DNA from 4 places in the Pseudomonas sp. G2-4 genome. Region 4 is predicted to be linked to each of the others. Evidence: predicted binding sites of a transcription regulator. Region 4 holds the regulator's gene; each other region holds the start of a gene.
The links. Region 4 encodes sigma-54, which starts transcription at its own class of promoters, with help from an activator protein. Its sites were predicted from a motif close to ANTGGCATNNANNTTGCTNT; they were not measured.
Positions count from the first base shown of each region.

Region 1 (5,150 bases), 670 kb from region 4:
CTTCGACGTTCAGTGGGTCGCACAGGGTGTCGGAGATGAACAGTTGATCGAAGCCGCTGATGCAGACGATGTCGCCGGCCGCTGCTTCTTCAACGTCGATACGGTGCAGGCCGTGGTGACCCATCAGCTTCAGGATACGACCGTTACGCTTCTTGCCGTCGGCGTCGATAGCGACAACCGGAGTGTTCGGCTTGATGCGGCCACGAGCGATGCGGCCGACGCCGATAACACCCAGGAAGCTGTTGTAGTCCAGTGCCGAGATTTGCATCTGGAACGGACCATCGCGGTCAACTTTAGGCGCCGGTACGTTGTCGACGATCGACTGGTACAGCGGGGTCATGTCTTCAGCCATGTCGGTGTGTTCCAGACCGGCAATACCGTTCAGGGCCGAGGCGTAGACGACTTTGAAGTCCAGCTGTTCTTCGGTGGCACCGAGGTTGTCGAACAGGTCGAAGATCTGGTCCAGAACCCAGTCCGGACGCGCGCCTGGACGGTCAACCTTGTTGATGACCACGATCGGACGCAGGCCGGCTTCGAAAGCCTTCTTGGTCACGAAGCGGGTCTGCGGCATAGGGCCGTCCTGGGCATCGACCAGCAGCAGCACGGAGTCGACCATCGACATCACGCGCTCTACTTCACCACCGAAGTCGGCGTGGCCCGGGGTGTCCACGATGTTGATGTGGTAGCCGTTCCAGTTGATGGCGGTGTTTTTCGCCAGGATGGTAATACCGCGCTCTTTCTCCTGGTCGTTGGAGTCCATCACGCGCTCGTCGTTGAGCTCGTTGCGCTCCAGGGTGCCGGATTGACGCAAGAGTTTGTCTACCAGGGTGGTCTTACCATGGTCAACGTGAGCAATGATGGCGATGTTGCGTAGATTTTCGATCACTTGTGTATCTCGATCAGAGGATTCGGTGTGCTGACAGGTCGTGGCAGCGATTTACGTTGAGTCCGACAAAGCCGTTACAGCTTGTCGGCGGCGTCGGGGGGCCGGTGACGCAGGCCACAGGCAAACAGCCCCGGGCACTTAGCTCGGTCGATAAACGCGCACATTGGCATGCCCCTCACTGAGCAAATGGTGGGCATGCAGGCGACTCATCACGCCTTTGTCGCAATACAGCAGGTACTGGCGAGTAGGGTCCAGTTCCTTGAAACGCGCGTTCACTGCATAGAACGGCATCGTTTTTACCTCGATGCCGGTGATGCTCAGCGGGTCGTCTTCAGCGTCGTCCGGATGACGGATGTCGATGATGATCTGACCGGCCAGCGCTTCGCCGACTTCTTCAATTTGGATGTCCTGGCCCAATTCATCGATTACCCGATCGATCGGCACCAGCCTGGCGTTCTCGAGCGCACGCTCGAGCACCGCCATGTCGAATTCTTTCTCTTCATGCTCCACGCGCCCGCGCTTGGCATGGGTCTTGGGGTTCACCGAGATGACCCCGCAGTACTCGGGCATGTGCTTGGCGAAATCGGCGGTGCCGATCTCGTTGGCCTGGTCGATGATGTCCTGCTTGTGGCTGGCGATCAGTGGACGCAAGACCAGCTTCTCGGTCACGCAGTCGATCACCGACAGGTTCGGCAACGTCTGGCTCGACACCTGGGAGATCGCCTCGCCGGTCACCAGCGCGTCGATTTGCAGGCGGTCGGCAATTCGTGAAGCGGCGCGCAACATCATACGCTTCAAAATGACGCCCATATGACTGTTATCGACTTTGCCGAGAATCTCGCCCAGGACTTCTTCGAACGGCACACTCACAAATAACACGCGTTGGGAGCTGCCGTACTTCTTCCAGATGAAGTGCGCCACTTCCATCACGCCCAGTTCATGGGCGCGCCCACCGAGGTTGAAGAAGCAGAAATGGCTCATCAATCCGCGACGCATGATCTGGTAGGCAGCCACCGTGGAGTCGAAGCCGCCGGACATCAGCACCAGGGTCTGCTCCAGCGAACCCAGCGGATAACCGCCGATGCTGTTGTGCTGGCTGTGGATCACGAACAGCCGCTGGTCGCGAATTTCGATGCGCACTTCGATCTGCGGGTCTTTCAACGAAATACCGGCGGCACCGCACTGCTGGCGCAACTGGCTACCGACGTACTTCTCCACGTCCATCGAACTGAACAGGTGCTTGCCGGCACGCTTGCAGCGCACCGAAAAAATCTTGCCGGCCAGGGCGTCGCCATAATGAAGCTTGCACTTGGCCAGGATGTCGTCGAAATCCCCCAGCGGGTATTCATCGACCTGGAGAAAGTGCGCGATGCCCGGCATGCAGCTCAGGCGCTCGGTGATTTCCTTCAGGATCTTCGGCTCGCTGACGCGGGTTTCCAGTTCGAGGTTGTCCCACACGCCGTTCACCACCACGACCGGGTCCAGATCACGGAGCACGGTACGGATGTTTTTGGCCAACTGGCGGATGAAACGCATCCGTACCGGGCGGCTCTTGATGGTGATCTCGGGGAAGACTTTTACGATTAGTTTCATGAAAACAGCGCGCGAACGGCCAGCCGAAAAAGGGGGGCGCGGATTATAGCGGAAATTGCTCAAGGTTTAACCAGTTAATGTGCAGATGGTTTTGCGTGCACCAAAACGGATCATTGTCGATGAGTGGCGCCACATTGCAGTGCGTTATTGTCTGACAATCTTTGATTAAGCCCTTCAAAAGCGTGGATTTGGTGCAAAAAACCTATGCTGGGGCACTGGCATGCAAATTGCTCCCTTGTGAGGCAGGTTGCCTTGGCAGAGTATTCGCGCCGGCATCACCCATATCTAAGGGCACTCCACTACCCGCCCGAAGCCACCCGGAGGACATATGTCGAAGTCGGTTCAACTCATCAAAGATCATGACGTCAAGTGGATTGATCTGCGCTTCACTGACACCAAAGGTACTCAACATCACGTGACCATGCCGGCCCGTGATGCGCTGGACGACGAATTCTTTGAAATCGGGAAAATGTTCGACGGCTCCTCCATCTCTGGCTGGAAAGGCATCGAAGCCTCCGACATGATCCTGATGCCGGACGACGAAACCGCCGTCCTGGACCCGTTCACCGAAGAGCCGACCCTGATCCTGGTCTGCGACATCATCGAACCGTCCACCATGCAAGGCTATGACCGCGACCCACGCGCCATCGCCCACCGCGCCGAGGAATACCTGAAGTCCACCGGTATCGGCGATACCGCTTTCTTCGGTCCTGAGCCTGAGTTCTTCATCTTCGACTCGGTCAAATTCAAGTCCGACATCTCCGGTTCGATGTTCAAGATCTTCTCCGAGCAAGGCTCCTGGATGTCCGACCAGGACGTGGAAGGCGGCAACAAGGGCCACCGTCCAGGCGTCAAAGGCGGGTACTTCCCGGTTCCTCCGTTCGATTTCGACCACGAAATCCGTACCTCCATGTGCAACGCACTGGAAGAAATGGGCCAGACCGTCGAAGTTCACCACCACGAAGTGGCAACTGCCGGCCAGAACGAAATCGGCGTGAAATTCAACACGCTGGTCAAGAAGGCTGACGAAGTCCAGACCCTGAAGTACTGCGTACACAACGTTGCCGATGCATACGGTCGTACCGCGACCTTCATGCCTAAGCCTCTGTACGGCGATAACGGTTCGGGCATGCACGTTCACATGTCGATCTCCAAAGACGGCAAGAACACCTTCGCTGGCGAAGGCTATGCCGGCCTGTCGGACACCGCCCTGTACTTCATCGGCGGTATCATCAAGCACGGTAAGGCCCTGAACGGCTTCACCAACCCGTCGACCAACTCCTACAAGCGTCTGGTACCAGGCTTCGAAGCACCGGTCATGCTGGCCTACTCGGCTCGCAACCGTTCCGCTTCGATCCGTATTCCTTACGTGAACAGCCCGAAAGCCCGCCGTATCGAAGCGCGCTTCCCGGATCCGGCTGCCAACCCGTACCTGGCCTTCGCTGCACTGATGATGGCCGGCCTGGACGGTATCCAGAACAAGATCCACCCTGGCGATGCCGCTGACAAAAACCTGTATGACCTGCCGCCTGAAGAGGCCAAGGAAATCCCACAGGTTTGCGGCAGCCTGAAAGAAGCCCTGGAAGAGCTGGACAAGGGCCGTGCGTTCCTGACCAAGGGCGGCGTATTCAGCGATGACTTCATCGACGCTTACATCGCACTGAAAAGCGAAGAAGAAATCAAGGTTCGCACCTTCGTACACCCACTGGAATACGAGCTGTACTACAGCTGCTGATCCGGTAGCGCCGCAACACGCGGCGTGAATAAAGAGAGGCCTCCTTCGGGAGGCCTTTTTTATGGGTGCGGGTTGCGTGCATGATGGCTCGTTGCTCCTCCCTAGAAGACGAGACTGCCCATGACTTTGCGCTTCAAACTTGGCCTTGCCCTCTCTGCCGCGCTGTTGGCCACCGCCGCCGAAGCAACCCCTGCCCCCGACGCCCTTACCCCGTTGCTGAGTGCCATTGGCGAACGCCTGGCCATCGCCGATCAAGTGGCGCTGAGCAAATGGGACAGCCATAAACCGGTAGAAGACCGTCAGCGCGAGCGTGAAGTCATTGCCGCCGCCGTCGCCCAGGCGCCGGCCTACAAGCTGCCTGGCGAAACCGTGGAAGCGTTTTTCGCCGCCCAGATAGAAGCCAACAAACTGGTGCAATACATCAACTTGTCCGACTGGACCCTGGAAGGCAAGGCCCCGGACCTCCCCCGCCCGGACCTGGTGGGGCAGATTCGCCCGCAGCTCGACCGATTGCAAAAGCGCCTGCTGCAGCAACTGGCCGACTTCGCCCCCTACCGCACCGATCCGCAGTGCCCGCAATGGTTGGCCCAGGCTACCCATAGCAACAAGCAGCACCCGGTGCACCGGCTCGCCCTGATCCGGGCAACCGCAGAGCTGTGCATAACGCCAAAAGCCTGAGACCAACAACACTAATCCAGTGTGGGAGCGAGCTTGCTCGCGATGGGGCCAGTACAGCCGACACTTCTGTGACTGACACTCCGCTATCGCGAGCAAGCTCGCTGCCACACTGGGTCGGCGCCATCCCCAACTCTATAAAAGGTTGCGCGCAACAACTTGGGCCAATGGCCCTCCCTGACCTATGCTGCAAGCCAACACTTTTAGTTTTCGGTCGATTTTATGGGTCGTGGGTTTCCAGCATTGCTGTTGCTGCTGTTG
Region 1 covers NZ_CP125957.1:315,787-320,936, reverse strand. The annotation lists gene typA (translational GTPase TypA) at 1-886, opposite strand, end outside; gene thiI (tRNA uracil 4-sulfurtransferase ThiI) at 1,025-2,479, opposite strand; gene glnA (type I glutamate--ammonia ligase) at 2,808-4,214, shown strand; gene QNH97_RS01460 (chorismate mutase) at 4,335-4,892, shown strand; gene QNH97_RS01455 (DUF4124 domain-containing protein) at 5,112-5,150, shown strand, end outside.
Region 1: a site for sigma-54 is predicted at 2,694-2,713, ahead of glnA (type I glutamate--ammonia ligase). Genes of this name have one in related genera too.

Region 2 (5,150 bases), 980 kb from region 4:
TATCAGCCAGGCTGCTGGGCGCGAAGCCCACCAGCTCGCGGACTTCCTTGGAGAAATGCGAAGAAGAGGCAAAGCCGAACTCCAGCGCCACGTCGGTCAGCGAGCCGTCCTGAAGGCTCATGTTCAACAGCGCCTGGGCCGTGCGCCAGCCGCGCAGCACCGGTTTGGCCGCGCTACCCAGGGCCTGTTGGCACAGCCGCCGAAAATGCGAAACCGACACGCCGTAGCGCTGGGCCAGCGTGTTGAGTTTTTCGCTGTGGGTGCCTTGTTCCAGCAGAAACCGCACGAGCCCGTAACTCTCCTGGTGACGCAGCAGGTTGGCGACAGCGTGATAGATCCCGGCACCGCTCATCGCCTGGCCGATGTACCAGCGCTCAAGCCGTTCCTGGGATCGAACGACTTGCTCCGCCACCGGCAACAGCGCCCACGGTGCAACGTCGACCTGTTGCTCGGCGAAGGCATCGCTCATATCGAGAAACGCTTGCAACTTCACCAGCGACGCTTCACACACCGGCAATACGTGTCGCTCGCCACCGCTGAAGCGCAGTGAATCGCTCAGTACCACCAGCCCTTCCCAACCGGCCGGCAGGCAATAGCTGAGACCCGACCGTGCGGCCTCCAGATGCACTGGACTTTGACCAACACGCAGGTGCAGCACGCGCTCGCGCAGCTCAGGAAATGCCGTGGAGCGAAATGATTGGTCCTGCACACCGTTCCCCTTTGCTACGTGGCGTTGGAAGGTCGACAGGATGAAAGACACCGCGATGGGAATCTTGATGGGAAGCTGATGGAGCACGCTGGCATATGCCTTGCACCCTTTTCGTTCATCGGTGCCCATGCCAATGGCGGATGAGTGCCACACTGATTTAAAGGACAACGGCGTCGTCATCCGGCCCTGCCCTGGCAGCGCTGGGTACGGCGCTTTTTTTACGTGGAAGGTGATGCGCGATGAATGAAGTTCCAGCCAACCCCCTGGCTTGGGTCAATGGCAGCGATGCCCCGGAAAAGAGCGCGATCAACCTGGGCTTCATGGCCTTGAGTGACTGCGCCCCAGTCGTGGTGGCCGCCACCCAGGGCTTCGCCCAACCCTACGGCCTGACCCTGAACCTCAAGCGCCAGACGTCCTGGGCCAACCTGCGGGACAAGCTGGTCAGCGGTGAAATCGATGCCGCCCACAGCCTGTACGGCTTGATCTACGCCGTGCACTTGGGCATCGGCGGTGTCGCACCGACCGACATGGCCGTGCTGATGGGCCTGAACCAGAATGGCCAGAGCATCAACCTGTCCCATGGTTTGCAGGCCCAAGGCGTGACCAGTCCTGAGGCACTGGAACAGCATGTGCACCAAACTCGCCCGAAACTGACCTTCGCCCAGACCTTCCCCACCGGCACCCACGCCATGTGGCTCTATTACTGGCTCGCCGCCCAGGGCATCCATCCGTTGTCGGATGTCGACAGCGTGGTGGTGCCACCGCCACAAATGATCGCGCACCTGCAAGCCGGGCGTATCGACGGCTTTTGCGTCGGCGAGCCTTGGTGCGCCAGCGCAGTGAAGCAGAACCTGGGGTTCACCCTGGCGACCACCCAGACCATCTGGCCCGATCACCCGGAAAAAGTCCTGGGCTGCACCCGCGCATTCGTCGAGCAGTACCCCAATACCGCCCGGGCCCTGGTGATGGCGATCCTCGAAGCCAGCCGCTTCATCGAACAAAGCAGCGAAAACCGTCGCAGCACCGCGCAACTGTTGAGCGCACCTGAATACCTCGACGCACCACTGGACTGCATTGAGCCCCGGTTGCTGGGGATCTACGCCGATGGCTTGGGCAACAGTTGGCAGGATCCCCACGCCATGCGCTTCCACGGCAATGGCGAGGTAAACCTGCCGTATTTGTCCGACGGCATGTGGTTCATGACCCAGTTCCGCCGCTGGGGCCTGTTGCGCGAAGACCCGGATTACCTGGTCGTGGCTCGGGACGTCCAGCAGCTCAAACTGTACCGTGAAGCCTCTGGAGCACTGGACATCGCGTCACCACCCGAGGACATGCGCAGCAGCCAGTTGATCGACGGCACCACCTGGGACGGTTCGGACCCGGCCAAATATGCCCGTAGCTTCAAACTGCACGCATTGAGCGATGCGGCTCCCCTTTTCGCCAGCCGCTGACAGGAGCCTCGACCATGCTGCGTATCCTGCTGATCAACGACACCGCGAAAAAAGTCGGTCGCCTCAAAGCCGCCCTGATTGAAGCCGGATTCGAAGTCATCGATGAATCCGGATTGACCATCGACCTGCCGGCGCGCGTCGAAACGGTGCGTCCGGACGTGATCCTGATCGATACCGAGTCACCCGGACGCGATGTCATGGAGCAAGTGGTGCTGGTCAGTCGCGACCAGCCCCGACCGATCGTCATGTTTACCGACGAGCACGACCCGGATGTCATGCGCCAGGCGATCAAGTCGGGCGTCAGCGCCTACATCGTCGAAGGCATCCACGCCGCACGCCTGCAACCGATCCTCGACGTGGCCATGGCCCGCTTCGAAAGCGACCAGGCCCTGCGCGCCCAGCTCCTGGCCCGTGACCAGCAACTGGCCGAGCGCAAGCGCATCGAACTGGCCAAGGGCATGCTGATGAAGATGAAGGACTGCAATGAAGAACAGGCCTACACCCTGATGCGCCGCCAGGCCATGAGCCGCCAACAGAAGCTGATCCAGGTGGCGGAACAGATCATCGCAATGAATGAGTTGCTCGGCTGAAGGCCTTGTAGCGCCTGGCCTGGTTCCATCGCGAGCAGGCTCCCACAGGCTCTGCGGCCACTGCGGATCATTGTGGGAGCGAGCCTGCTCGCGATAGCCATCTAACGTCCAACATCAATATCGACTGACCCACCGTCATCGCGAGCAAGCTCGCTCCCACAGGTTCTGCGGCCCCTGAAGATCCATTGTGGGAGCGAGCCTGCTCGCGATAGCCCTCACACCGATCCCCGCTGTTGGCACAGATCTCGCTTAAGTAATCCCACAGGTAACCAACGGCGGTTGCCCCACCTACGACAAAGACGTCGCATACCCTCCTTGCCTCTCTGGCAATCCGGGTTGCGGCGTTTTTTTGTTTTGGCTCTTCGGGGCCGGTGGTGCGACCACAGGCGGCGCACTGCTCAAAGCACTGACTCATTTCTCGAGACTTTTACAGCTGAGGTGCGCGATGAATTCAAGCTTCTGGAAATCCGGCCACACCCCGACTCTGTTCGCGGCCTTCCTCTACTTCGACCTGAGTTTCATGGTCTGGTACCTGCTCGGTCCACTGGCGGTACAGATCTCCGCCGACCTGCACCTGACCACCCAGCAACGCGGCCTGATGGTGGCGACGCCGATCCTGGCCGGTGCCGTGCTGCGTTTGTTCATGGGCCTGCTGGCCGATCGGATTTCGCCAAAAACCGCCGGCATGGCGGGCCAGGTAATTGTGATCGGTGCGCTGTTCTGCGCCTGGAAACTCGGCATCCACAGCTACGAGCAAGCCCTGTTGCTGGGCCTGTTCCTGGGCGTGGCCGGCGCGTCGTTCGCCGTGGCCCTTCCGCTGGCGTCCCAGTGGTATCCGCCACAGCACCAAGGCAAGGCCATGGGCATTGCCGGTGCCGGTAACTCGGGCACCGTGCTCGCCGCGTTGATCGCACCGGTCATGGCGGTGGCGTTCGGCTGGACCAACGTGTTCGGCTTCGCCCTGATCCCGCTGGTGCTGACCCTGGTGCTCTTCGCCTGGCTGGCCAAGAACGCTCCCGAGCGGCCGAAAGCCAAATCCATGGCCGACTACCTCAAGGCCCTGGGCGACCGTGACAGCTGGTGGTTCATGTTCTTCTACAGCGTGACCTTCGGCGGCTTCATCGGCCTGGCCAGCGCCCTGCCCGGCTACTTCAACGACCAATATGGCCTGAGCCCGGTGACCGCCGGCTACTACACCGCCGCCTGCGTCTTCGGTGGCAGCCTGATGCGGCCATTGGGCGGCGCCCTGGCGGATCGTTTCGGCGGCATCCGCACGTTGCTGGGCATGTACACCGTCGCAGCGGTCTGCATCGCGGCGGTGGGTTTCAACCTGCCAAGCTCCTATGCGGCCCTGGCCCTGTTCGTTTGCACCATGCTTGGTTTGGGTGCGGGCAACGGCGCGGTGTTCCAACTGGTGCCCCAACGCTTCCGTCGCGAAATCGGCGTGATGACCGGGCTGATCGGCATGGCCGGCGGCATCGGTGGCTTTGCCCTCGCCGCGGGCATGGGTGCGATCAAGCAAAGCACCGGCAGCTATCAACTGGCGCTGTGGTTGTTCGCCAGCCTCGGCGTGCTGGCCTGGTTCGGCCTGTACGGCGTCAAGCGTCGCTGGAGGACCACCTGGGGCTCGGCCGCCGTCACTGCGGCGCGGGTATAACCAGCCCCCATGAGCCTGCAACTGAGTTTCGCCGAAGCCAGTGCCATCGGCCCGCGGGAGGAAAACCAGGACGCCCTGCGCCTGGTCACCCCGGCCCCGGCCCTGGCTGCCAGCAAGGGCTACCTGTTCGCCATCGCCGACGGCGTGAGCCAATGCGCCGATGGCGGGCTGGCCGCCCGTTCGACCTTGCAGGCCCTGGCCCTGGACTATTACTCCACGCCGCAAACCTGGGGCGTGGCCCAAGCACTGGACCGACTGTTGCTGGCGCAGAATCGCTGGCTGCAGGCCAACGGTGGCGGGCAACCGCTGCTCACCACCGTCAGTGCCCTGGTCCTGCGGGGCCGGCGCTTCACCCTGGCCCACGTCGGCGATTGCCGGGTCTACCGCTGGCACGCCGAGCACCTGCAACGGGTCAGCGAAGACCACGTCTGGGAACAACAGGGCATGCAGCATGTGCTCAAGCGTGCCCTGGGGCTGGATCAACACCTGATCCTGGATTTCCTTGACGGCGAACTGCGCACCGACGAAACCTTCGTGCTGCTCAGCGACGGCGTCTGGGCGGTCCTGGGCGATACGGCCATCGCTGGCATTCTGCGGGACCAACCGGACCTGGACCTCGCCGCCCAAACCCTGGTCAACGCCGCGCACCTGGCCGGCAGCCAGGATAACGCCAGCGCCTTGTTGGTGCGGGTCGACGCATTGGGCGAAGCAAGCATCGGCGATGCGTTGATCCAGTTGCAGCA
Region 2 covers NZ_CP125957.1:1,957,703-1,962,852, reverse strand. The annotation lists gene QNH97_RS08735 (helix-turn-helix domain-containing protein) at 1-709, opposite strand, end outside; gene QNH97_RS08730 (CmpA/NrtA family ABC transporter substrate-binding protein) at 949-2,160, shown strand; gene QNH97_RS08725 (ANTAR domain-containing response regulator) at 2,175-2,750, shown strand; gene QNH97_RS08720 (nitrate/nitrite transporter) at 3,196-4,407, shown strand; gene QNH97_RS08715 (bifunctional protein-serine/threonine kinase/phosphatase) at 4,417-5,150, shown strand, end outside.
Region 2: a site for sigma-54 is predicted at 797-816, ahead of QNH97_RS08730 (CmpA/NrtA family ABC transporter substrate-binding protein). Genes of this name have one in related genera too.

Region 3 (5,150 bases), 3.0 Mb from region 4:
GATCTTCGTAGTGGTAGGCCGTTTCGTGGCTGATTGAGAGTCTCATATGACCTCCAGGTAGGAACTGTGAATGGCATTGCCCAGTTCGCGGACCAGTGGGATGAACTCGGTGAGCCAGGCATGCAGGCCCCCGTCGAGGATTTCGTTGATACCGGTGTAGCGCAGGCGCGCGTCCATTTCCGCGCCCAGGCGTTGTGCCTGCCGGCCATTGGAGCCCGGCAGGCTCGCGAGAATCTGGTCAATCTCTTCGGTGCAAGCACGCAGTGAACGCGGCACGTCGGCGCGTAACAGCAACAGTTCAGCCACATGGCGGGCACCCGGGGCGTCGCGATAGATCTCGGTGTAGGCCTCGAAGGAAGACAAGGCACGCAACAAGGCGCTCCACTGGTAATACGCGTGGGCCGTGCCGTCGCTGACTGTGTCGGCCTGGTCGCCGGCCATTTCGTAGCGGGCGTCGAGCAGGCGCAGGGTGTTGTCGGCCCTTTCGATAAAGGTCCCCAGGCGAATGAACCTGAACGCGTCGTTACGCATGATGGTGCCGTAGGTTGCGCCTCGAAACAGGTGGGATCGTTCCTTGACCCACTCGCAGAAACGGCTCATGCCGTAGCGGCTCAAGCCTTGCTCGGCAATATCGCGAATCTCTAGCCAGGTGGCGTTGATGTTTTCCCACATGTCGGCGGTGATTCGCCCACGTACTGCATGGGCACTGGCCCGTGCGGAACCGAGGCAGCTGTAGATGCTGGCCGGGTTGGCGGCGTCCAGGGCAAAGAAATGCAGCAATCGCTCGGCATGCAAATCGCCGTGTCGCTCCCGGTAATCGTCCAGCGTCCCAGTGATCAGCAACGGCATGGCCAGTTCGTGCAGGCCGTCGCCGCGCCCGTCCTGGGGCATCAGGGACAGCGAGTAGCTGACGTCGAGCATCCGCGCGAGGTTTTCTGCGCGCTCCAGGTAGCGCGACATCCAATACAGGTCCGAGGCGGTTCTACTTAACATGGCAGCTCCTTCAATCCTCGACCACCCAGGTGTCTTTCGTGCCACCGCCCTGGGATGAGTTCACCACCAGCGACCCTTCGCGCAGTGCCACACGGGTCAGGCCGCCAGGCACCACACGGGTTTCCCGGCCGGACAGCACAAACGGCCGCAAGTCGATGTGACGGGGTGCGATGCCATTTTCGACAAAGGTCGGACAGGTCGAAAGCGACAGCGTCGGTTGGGCGATATAGGCATGTGGCTTGGCCTTGATCCGCTCGCGGAAGGCATCGATCTGCGCCGTCGTCGCCGCCGGTCCCACCAGCATTCCGTAACCGCCGGAGCCCTGGGTTTCCTTGACGACCAGATCCGGAAGATTCGCCAGCACGTGGGAAAGCTCGGCGGGATTACGACACTGCCAGGTAGGAACGTTCTTCAGGATCGGCTCTTCGTCCAGGTAGAAACGGATCATGTCGGTAACGAACGGGTACACCGACTTGTCGTCCGCCACCCCCGTGCCGATGGCATTGGCCAGCACCACATTGCCCGAACGGTAAGACGACAACAGCCCCGGTACACCGAGCATCGAATCCGGGTTGAAGGCCAGTGGATCGAGGAACGCATCGTCGAGGCGACGGTAGATCACATCCACCGCCTTCGGCCCGTCGGTGGTGCGCATGAATACCTTGTCGTCGCGTACGAACAGGTCAGCGCCTTCCACCAACTCCACACCCATCTCCCGGGCCAGGAATGCATGCTCGAAGAAAGCACTGTTGAAACGCCCCGGGGTGAGCACCACGACGCTGGGGTCATCCAGCGGGCTGGCGCTTTTCAGGGTGTCGAGCAGCAGGTTGGGATAATGATCAATCGGCGCAATGCGTTGGACAGCGAACAGTTCGGGAAACAGGCGCATCATCATCTTGCGGTCTTCCAGCATGTAGCTGACGCCGCTGGGCGTACGAAGATTGTCTTCGAGCACGTAGTAGGTGCCGTCGCCATCGCGTACCAGGTCGACCCCGCAAATGTGGGCATAGATGTCGCGGTGCAGGTCAAGCCCTTGCATCGCCAGTTGATATTGTTCGTTGGCCAGCACCTGCTCGGCCGGAACAATCCCGGCCCGAATGATGCGTTGTTCGTGGTAGAGGTCGGCCAGGAACATGTTCAGCGCCTTGACCCGCTGGATGCAGCCGCGTTCGACGACTCGCCATTCACTGGCGGGGATGCTACGTGGGATGGTGTCAAAAGGGATCAGGCGCTCTGTCCCCTGCTCGTCACCGTAGAGCGTGAATGTAATCCCGGCGCGGTGAAACAACAGATCGGCTTCGCGCCGTCGTTGGGCCAGAAGCTCGTCAGGCGTCTCGGCCAGCCAACGAGCGAACGCCCGGTAATGCGGGCGGACCTGGCCGTCGGCGTCGTACATCTCATCAAAACCGGTGCGGATCATGCCCGTACTCCTTGTCACTCTGACATCCGGCTTCGCAAGGCCCGTGCCATCGGCATAAACGCTTTATGATCAACGGGTTGGATTATCCAGCGAGAGGCCGTGCACCCTTGTAGTGCAGCCAATACCCCCCACACCGCCGCACCGCCTCATTGCAACGCATGGGCTTGGCTACCCTGAGCATAGACACGGAAAAAGGACGTAGCCTGCTGCGGATACAGTTGGGTACAAAACCTGGGGGAGTGAGAGCGGAGGGTCAGTTGGCAAGGGAGGAGCTGTATGACAGTCATCGCGAGCAAGCTCGCTCCCACAAGGGATTGTGGTGAACACAAATCCCCTGTGGGAGCGAGCTTGCTCGCGATCGGTGGCGGGCACACATGAAAACGGCCGACACAAAGGTCAGCCGTTACTCTGGTTGCAGTAGATGACGTATCAGGCGTGCAGGCGCCGAATCTCCTGCTTGACACCCCAACCCTCGATGATGCCGCCCAAGGGCTCGACAACTGCCTCGAAGTCTTGCTCGAAGTCTCCAATGTCGTCGTAGGTGGCGTACATCACCCGGCTCAGTTCCAATGACCAGGCCCCGTCGTCCCGTGCGCTGATTTGTGCGTTCAATGACTCACCCCGAAACTGACCTGCCGCCCTGCGCGCCCGCTCCTCATCCGGGAAAATGGCGTAGAACTCGATGGGATGGAATTGTGAGAAATCGAAACCGCCTTCTTTCATGCGGCGAAGCACACTGGTGCTGATGTCTTCTTGATAGGCTGTGCTCATGAAACGTCCTCCTCAAACCGATGGATAGACTTTCCGTCTTCCCGTGCCTACAACCCGTAAGTTGCACTGCGTTACGGCATCAAATGACCGTCGGGACACAAGCATGTAGCTGACAAGACCGGACCTTCGCGATCCTTTCGCTGATCTCAATTGCAGAGTAGCCGCAAGTCAGGGTCACTGCCAAGCGGGGCCAGGCACTGAAGTTCATGAAATCGGTGTAATGCTGATGATTTCGATGCTGTGCTGGGATTTGAGGTTCTTGACCGTCGGGTCTTCGGTGCGACCTTCCAGATCGTTGAGGTCAAGCTTGGCGGGCACTGGAAGCAGCTTTTCGCGGATCAATTGTGCAGCCTGCTCCATCGTGGGCTCCTGGTCATAGTCGAACTGCTCGGCGATGGCTTCGCCGTGGTCATCCACGAAAGTGATTTCCCACTTTTGCATCGGTCTCTCCTCGATCAATTCAGGGCCTGGCTTACCTGTATCTCGACATTGATGGCTGAGCAATCGTTCCGCTGAGGGGTTGGACGGCACATATGAGAAGACCGCCTCGCGGGCGGTCTTTTCCTATAGCCCTGGTAATTTACTTCTCGGCACGTTCCTTCAGGGCTTTCAAGGTGTTGAACGGCGCGTCCACCACAAACTTGTTGGACAGCCAGGACGGTACACTGCCACCCGGATCAGTATGGACCTGATAGGTCACTTCGACCTGATCCGCGCCCTTGGGCGTGAACTTCCAGAAGCCTTCGACCTGGGTCACCCGCACATACCCCTGTTCCTCGGGCAGGTACTTCGGCACGCCCTTGAGATTACGGGTCAGGCTGCCATCGGCGCCTTCGACGGTGGTCACTTCCAGCACCGAGTCCCGGGCCGTGACCGGCCACGGCGTATTGAACTGGGTGTAGGTCCAGCTCTTATCGCCCTCGTGCTTGACCAGTTTCTGGCTCTTGCACTCATGAATCCAGGCGCAAGCACCCGGGACATCTTCCTGCAAGGCACGCAGCTTGGCCATGGTGGTTTTCATGACCGTCACGCCTTGGTAGGCCTTGTATTTGGAGCCGGCCACTTCACTGAGTGAAACCTTGATGCCGTCCTGCTCCTTGACCACTTTCCAGTCTTCTGCCTGGGCAGTTGCCGTTGCCAGCAGCATGGTCAAACCACATAACACAGCCATCCGATGCAGCGAACCCATAATTTTTTCCTTATTTTCCAAGTTCGTTCATTTCAGTTCCAATCATTGACCTATCACGCTGCCGTCACTTGCTCCCACCAACCGATCAGCCGGATAGCCTCTTCACTGCTGTTGCCACAGACCTCAATGTCAGCTCCGAACGCGGAACACACCGCCGGACGCGCCGGCTCACCGAAAATCCGGCACAGGTTATCAACCGACAATTGCACGCAACGTTCGCCCGCCGGCTTGCCCTGGGGCATGCCTGGGATCGGCGAGCTGATAGAAGGGGCGATGCAGCAGGCGCCACAGCCTTCACGGCATTTCATGACGACAACATCCTCACGGCAGGTAATGGTTGGTAACAAGACACAGAGTAACGGCTAAAACACTCGTTTTAAATTACCGTTCACGTGTTTTTTCACTCTCGGCGCGATGACCGAACAGTCAGAAGAGGAACAGGTCTGGCGAAGGTCTACTGCTTGAATTCGAAATCCAACGCGGCGCCTTCCACTTCATTGTGCTCCTGATTGCGCAGCGGCAACTGCATTTCATTGCTCAGCAAACGACCATTGAGTTGGAACGGTCCAGGTCTCTCTTCAAACATCGATGGCAACAGAGTCTCACGCTTGGGTAACGGCACCTTACCCCGTGGCTGCAGTTCCTCGACCATGTCATGGGGCAGGCTCAAGTCCAGTTTGGCCGGCGGCAATGGGGTCTTGGCGACCTCACGGGCAGATTTGCTCTTGGAGGCGACGGGGGCGCGTCTTTTTTTCGCAGGAGCCGCTTTTTTCGCAG
Region 3 covers NZ_CP125957.1:4,640,759-4,645,908, forward strand. The annotation lists gene QNH97_RS20125 (transglutaminase family protein) at 1-46, opposite strand, end outside; gene QNH97_RS20130 (alpha-E domain-containing protein) at 43-993, opposite strand; gene QNH97_RS20135 (circularly permuted type 2 ATP-grasp protein) at 1,004-2,413, opposite strand; gene QNH97_RS20140 (ribonuclease E inhibitor RraB) at 2,843-3,184, opposite strand; gene QNH97_RS20145 (hypothetical protein) at 3,389-3,625, opposite strand; gene QNH97_RS20150 (START domain-containing protein) at 3,765-4,373, opposite strand; gene QNH97_RS20155 (YkgJ family cysteine cluster protein) at 4,427-4,681, opposite strand; gene QNH97_RS20160 (translation initiation factor 2) at 4,828-5,150, opposite strand, start outside.
Region 3: a site for sigma-54 is predicted at 2,445-2,464, ahead of QNH97_RS20135 (circularly permuted type 2 ATP-grasp protein). Genes of this name have one in related genera too.

Region 4 (5,150 bases):
TGGAACCGAGTTTTTCACGGGCAACCAGGGCCTCGAAGACGTCCTGCATTTCCAGATCCGGCACTTCGCGGTGGATCAGGTTGGCGATTTGTTCGAGGGCTTTCTTTTTACTGCCGCCCGGCGCGTTCACTTGGGAACGGCCGGGGGTCAGGATGGATTCTAGTCGGATCATGGATTGGGGGGGTTAACGACCGGTTGCGCCCTGGAGGAGGCTCTGGGTCTTTTCCTTATGCTTTTTAAGTTGGCGATCCAGCTTGTCGGTCAGCAGGTCAATCGCGGCATACATGTCTGAATGCTCCGCGTTGGCGACCACTTCTCCGCCGGGGATATGCAGCGTGGCTTCGATTTTCTGCAGCAGCTTCTCGACGGTCATCGTGACTTGCACATTGGTGATCTTGTCGAAATGCCTCTCCAATCGGTCGAGTTTTTCGCCGATATAGGTGCGCAGGGGTTCGGTCACTTCCAGTTGGTGTCCACTGATGTTGACTTGCATACAGCTTCTCCTTCGTTGCCAGTGCATAAAGCGGCAGGCAGAAATGCCTGCCACTGGAACGCTGTGGCGTGGCCTGTTACATCAACCGCTTGCGTTCGCTCGAAGGTGCGATCCCAAGGGATTCGCGATATTTTGCGACGGTACGGCGGGCCACCTGAATGCCTTGTGCCTCCAGTAAACCAGCGATCTTGCTGTCACTCAACGGCTTTTTCTGATTTTCCGCCGCCACCAGTTTTTTGATGATCGCGCGGATGGCCGTGGACGAGCATTCGCCGCCTTCGGAGGTGCTGACGTGGCTGGAGAAAAAGTATTTCAATTCATAGATACCCCTTGGGGTATGCATGAACTTCTGGGTGGTTACCCGGGAAATCGTCGACTCGTGCATGCCCACCGCCTCGGCGATGTCATGCAGGACCAGCGGTTTCATCGCTTCGTCGCCGTACTCCAGGAAGCCACGCTGATGCTCGACGATCTGGGTGGCGACTTTCATCAGGGTTTCGTTGCGGCTTTGCAGGCTCTTGATGAACCAGCGCGCTTCCTGCAACTGGTTGCGCATGAAAGTGTTGTCGGCGCTGGTGTCGGCGCGCCTGACGAACCCGGCGTACTGGGCGTTGACCCGCAGCTTGGGCACTGACTCCTGGTTGAGTTCCACCAGCCAGCGATCGTTGTGTTTGCGCACGATCACGTCAGGGACCACGTATTCGGGTTCGGTGGACTCGATCTGCGAGCCAGGGCGCGGGTTGAGACTTTGGACCAGTTCGATCACCTGGCGCAGCTCATCTTCCTTGAGTTTCATGCGGCGCATCAGTTGGCTGTAGTCGCGCCCGCCCAGCAGATCGATGTAGTCGGTGACCAGTCGCTTGGCTTCGGCCAGCCAGGGCGTCTTGGCGGATAACTGGCGCAGTTGCAGCAGCAGGCATTCGCCCAGGTTGCGGGCGCCGATGCCGGCCGGTTCGAATTGCTGGATGCGGTGCAGGACGGCTTCGATCTCGTCCAGCTCGATGTCCAGCTCGGGGTCGAAGGCTTCGAGGATTTCCTCGAGGGTCTCGTCCAGGTAGCCCTGATTGTTGATGCAATCGATCAAGGTCACTGCGATCAGGCGATCGGTATCGGACATCGGCGCCAGGTTCAGCTGCCACAGCAGGTGGCTTTGCAGGCTCTCGCCGACGGAGGTGCGGGTGGTGAAGTCCCACTCGTCGTCATCGCTGCTCGGAAGGTTGCTGGCGCTGGTCTGGTAGACGTCTTCCCAGGCGGTGTCCACGGGCAGGTCGTTGGGGATGCGTTCGTTCCATTCACCATCCTCAAGGTTATCCACCGTCGGGGCGGCTTCCTGGTAGGAGGGTTCCGGGATTTCGGTATTGGTTTTCTGCTCGACGTTGTCGGCCAGCGGATCGGTGTTGTCGAAGTCGTCGCCTTCTTCCTGGCGTTCGAGCATCGGATTGGACTCCAGGGCCTCCTGGATTTCCTGTTGCAGGTCCAGGGTCGACAATTGGAGCAGGCGGATGGCCTGTTGCAGCTGAGGTGTCATCGTCAGCTGCTGGCCCATTCTCAAGACTAGCGATGGTTTCATGGCAGGGGCTTAACACCTTATTCGCCGGCGCACATGCGCCATCCACTACAGGGCGCCGAAGCGCCAAACTTAAGCAAATTATATGCCTGAAACTGAAGTGTTTGCCTAGGGCACCGCCATAATAAAATTAGCGGCACCCGAGCGATTGACCAGACACTTTGCGCTTACAGGCGGAACTCATGGCCCAGATACACTTCCTTGACCAGCTCGTTGGCCAGGATGGTGGCGGAGTCACCCTCAGCAATCAACTGGCCATCATTGACGATGTAGGCGGTTTCGCAGATATCCAATGTCTCACGCACGTTGTGGTCGGTGATCAGTACGCCGATCCCCTTGGCCTTGAGGTGGTGGATGATCTGTTTGATGTCACCCACCGAAATCGGGTCCACGCCGGCGAACGGTTCGTCGAGCAGGATAAATTTCGGCGAGGTGGCCAGGGCGCGGGCAATTTCCACGCGACGACGTTCGCCGCCGGACAGGCTCATGCCCAGGTTGTCGCGAATATGGCTGATATGGAATTCCTGCAAGAGGCTTTCCAGTTCCTGGCGGCGGCCGGCCTTGTCGAGCTCCTTGCGGGTTTCGAGGATGGCCATGATGTTGTCGGCCACCGACAGCTTGCGGAAGATCGATGCTTCCTGTGGCAGATAGCCGATGCCGGCCTTTGCCCGGCCATGCATGGGCTGGTGGCTGACGTCCAGGTCGTCGATCAGCACGCGGCCCTGATCGGCCTGGACCAGGCCGACGATCATGTAGAAACAGGTGGTCTTGCCGGCGCCGTTGGGGCCGAGCAGGCCGACGATCTGGCCGCTGTCGATAGACAGGCTGACATCACGCACGACTTGACGGCTCTTGTAGCTCTTGGCCAGATGCTGAGCTTTCAGAGTTGCCATTACTGGGCCTTCTGCTCGTCGGTTTTCTTTTTCGGCTGGATCACCATGTCGATGCGAGGGCGGGACTCAGTGACCTTGCTGCCCGTGGCACGACCGGCGCTGGCCAGCTTTTTGTTGGTGTCGTAGACGATTTTCTCGCCTTGGGTAACGTTGTTGTCCTTGTCGACGACCTTGGCGCGGTCGATCAGTACGACACGGTCCTGGGACGCGTGATACTGGATGGTCACCCCGTAGCCTTGCACAGGCTTGGTGTCGCCCGCAGTCTGGAGTTGTTCGAAGTAGGCCAGGTTGCCCACCGAAGTCACCACGTCGATATCGCCGGCCGGGGTACGGGTGATGGTCACAGTGTTGCCGGTGACCTTCATCGTGCCCTGGGTGATGATTACATCGCCCTTGTAGGTGGCTACGCCGTTCTTGTCGTCCAGTTGGGCGTCGTCGGCCTGGATGCGGATAGGTTGGTCGCGATCGTTGGGAAGAGCCCAGGCGCTCGCGCTTCCCAGTGCTGCGCCCAGACTGAGCAAAATAGGGAGGGTTTTAGCGAGCTTCATACTGTCCTCTTACGTTCGATAGCAGGTGTATCCTGCTTTCCTTCAAATACGCTTTCATTCCGGTACCGGTCGATACACCCCCGGCGCCGTCGATTCTAACGGGTTGCTCGGTCTGCGCATATTCTCGCTGTGGGAACACGGTCATGCGACTGCTGGTGATGATGGTCGTGCGGTTTTTCTCATCGGTCCGAGCCACGCGTACCGAATCGATCAGTTCCACTTCGGTGCCGCCGGAGTTGACTTCGGCGCGCAGGCTTTGCACGTGCCACGGAAACTCTGTGCCACGGAACATGTTCAGGTCCGGCTTGGTCACCAGCGTAATATCGGTGGCCTTTACATGGTCGACCTTGTCGGACGTCATCTCATACTGCACTTTGCCATCGGGCAGGTATTGCAGGGTATGCGTGTTGGTCGCGTACCAGTCGATATTTTCTTCGACCGTGGCCGCGGGTTGGTCGAGAAACCGTTCCGGGCTGATGTTCCAATACCCCACCGCCGCGAAGATCGCCGCGATAGAGCCGAACACCACAATGGTGCGAATCTTCTTGCTCAGCATAAATGGCTCACAGGTACGCGGCGTTGGCCGCTTCGAGGCGGCCCTGGGCGCGCAGGATCAGTTCACAGAATTCACGGGCCGCCCCTTCGCCGCCTCGCGCGGTAGTAATGCCATGGGCGTGCTCGCGCACGAACGCAGCTGCGTTGGCGACGGCCATGCCCAGGCCGACCCGGCGAATCACCGGCAGGTCTGGCAGGTCGTCACCAAGGTAGGCCACCTGTTCATAGCTTAGGTTGAGTTGGCCCAAAAGTTCGTCCAGCACCACCAGTTTGTCTTCGCGCCCCTGATAGAGGTGCGGGATACCAAGGTTCTTCGCGCGCCGCTCGACCACCGGGGTCTTGCGACCGCTGATGATAGCGGTCTGTACGCCGGCGGCCATCAGCATCTTGATCCCTTGGCCGTCGAGGGTGTTGAAGGTCTTGAACTCACTGCCGTCTTCCAGGAAGTACAGGCGACCATCGGTCAGCACGCCGTCCACGTCGAAGACGGCCAGTTTGATCGCTTTGCCACGTTGCAGCAGGTCTGTGTTCATTTACATGACTCCGGCACGCAGCAAGTCGTGCATGTTCAGGGCGCCCACCGGGCGGTCTTCGTCGTCGACCACCACCAGGGCGCTGATCTTGTGGTCTTCCATGATTTTCAAGGCCTCCGCGGCGAGCATCTCGGCACGGCCTGTCTTGCCATGGGGCGTCATGACTTGATCGATGGTCGCGCTGTGGATATCGATGGTGCGGTCCAGGGTGCGGCGCAGGTCGCCGTCGGTGAAGATCCCGGCGAGCTTGCCGTCGGCTTCGAGAACCACCGTCATGCCCAGGCCCTTGCGAGTCATCTCCATGAGCGCGTCCTTGAGCAGCGTGCCGCGCTGTACCTGCGGCAACTCCTGCCCGGCATGCATCACGTTTTCGACTTTCAGCAGCAGGCGGCGGCCCAGGGCGCCACCCGGGTGGGAAAAGGCGAAATCTTCGGCGGTGAACCCCCTGGCTTCCAGCAGGGCGACGGCCAAGGCATCACCCATGACCAGTGCCGCGGTGGTGGAGGAGGTTGGCGCCAGGTTCAACGGGCAGGCTTCGTGTTCGACATGGACATTGAGGTT
Region 4 covers NZ_CP125957.1:980,807-985,956, forward strand. The annotation lists gene ptsN (PTS IIA-like nitrogen regulatory protein PtsN) at 1-172, opposite strand, end outside; gene hpf (ribosome hibernation-promoting factor, HPF/YfiA family) at 185-493, opposite strand; gene QNH97_RS04195 (RNA polymerase factor sigma-54) at 570-2,063, opposite strand; gene lptB (LPS export ABC transporter ATP-binding protein) at 2,228-2,953, opposite strand; gene lptA (lipopolysaccharide transport periplasmic protein LptA) at 2,953-3,501, opposite strand; gene lptC (LPS export ABC transporter periplasmic protein LptC) at 3,488-4,057, opposite strand; gene QNH97_RS04215 (KdsC family phosphatase) at 4,065-4,589, opposite strand; gene QNH97_RS04220 (KpsF/GutQ family sugar-phosphate isomerase) at 4,590-5,150, opposite strand, start outside.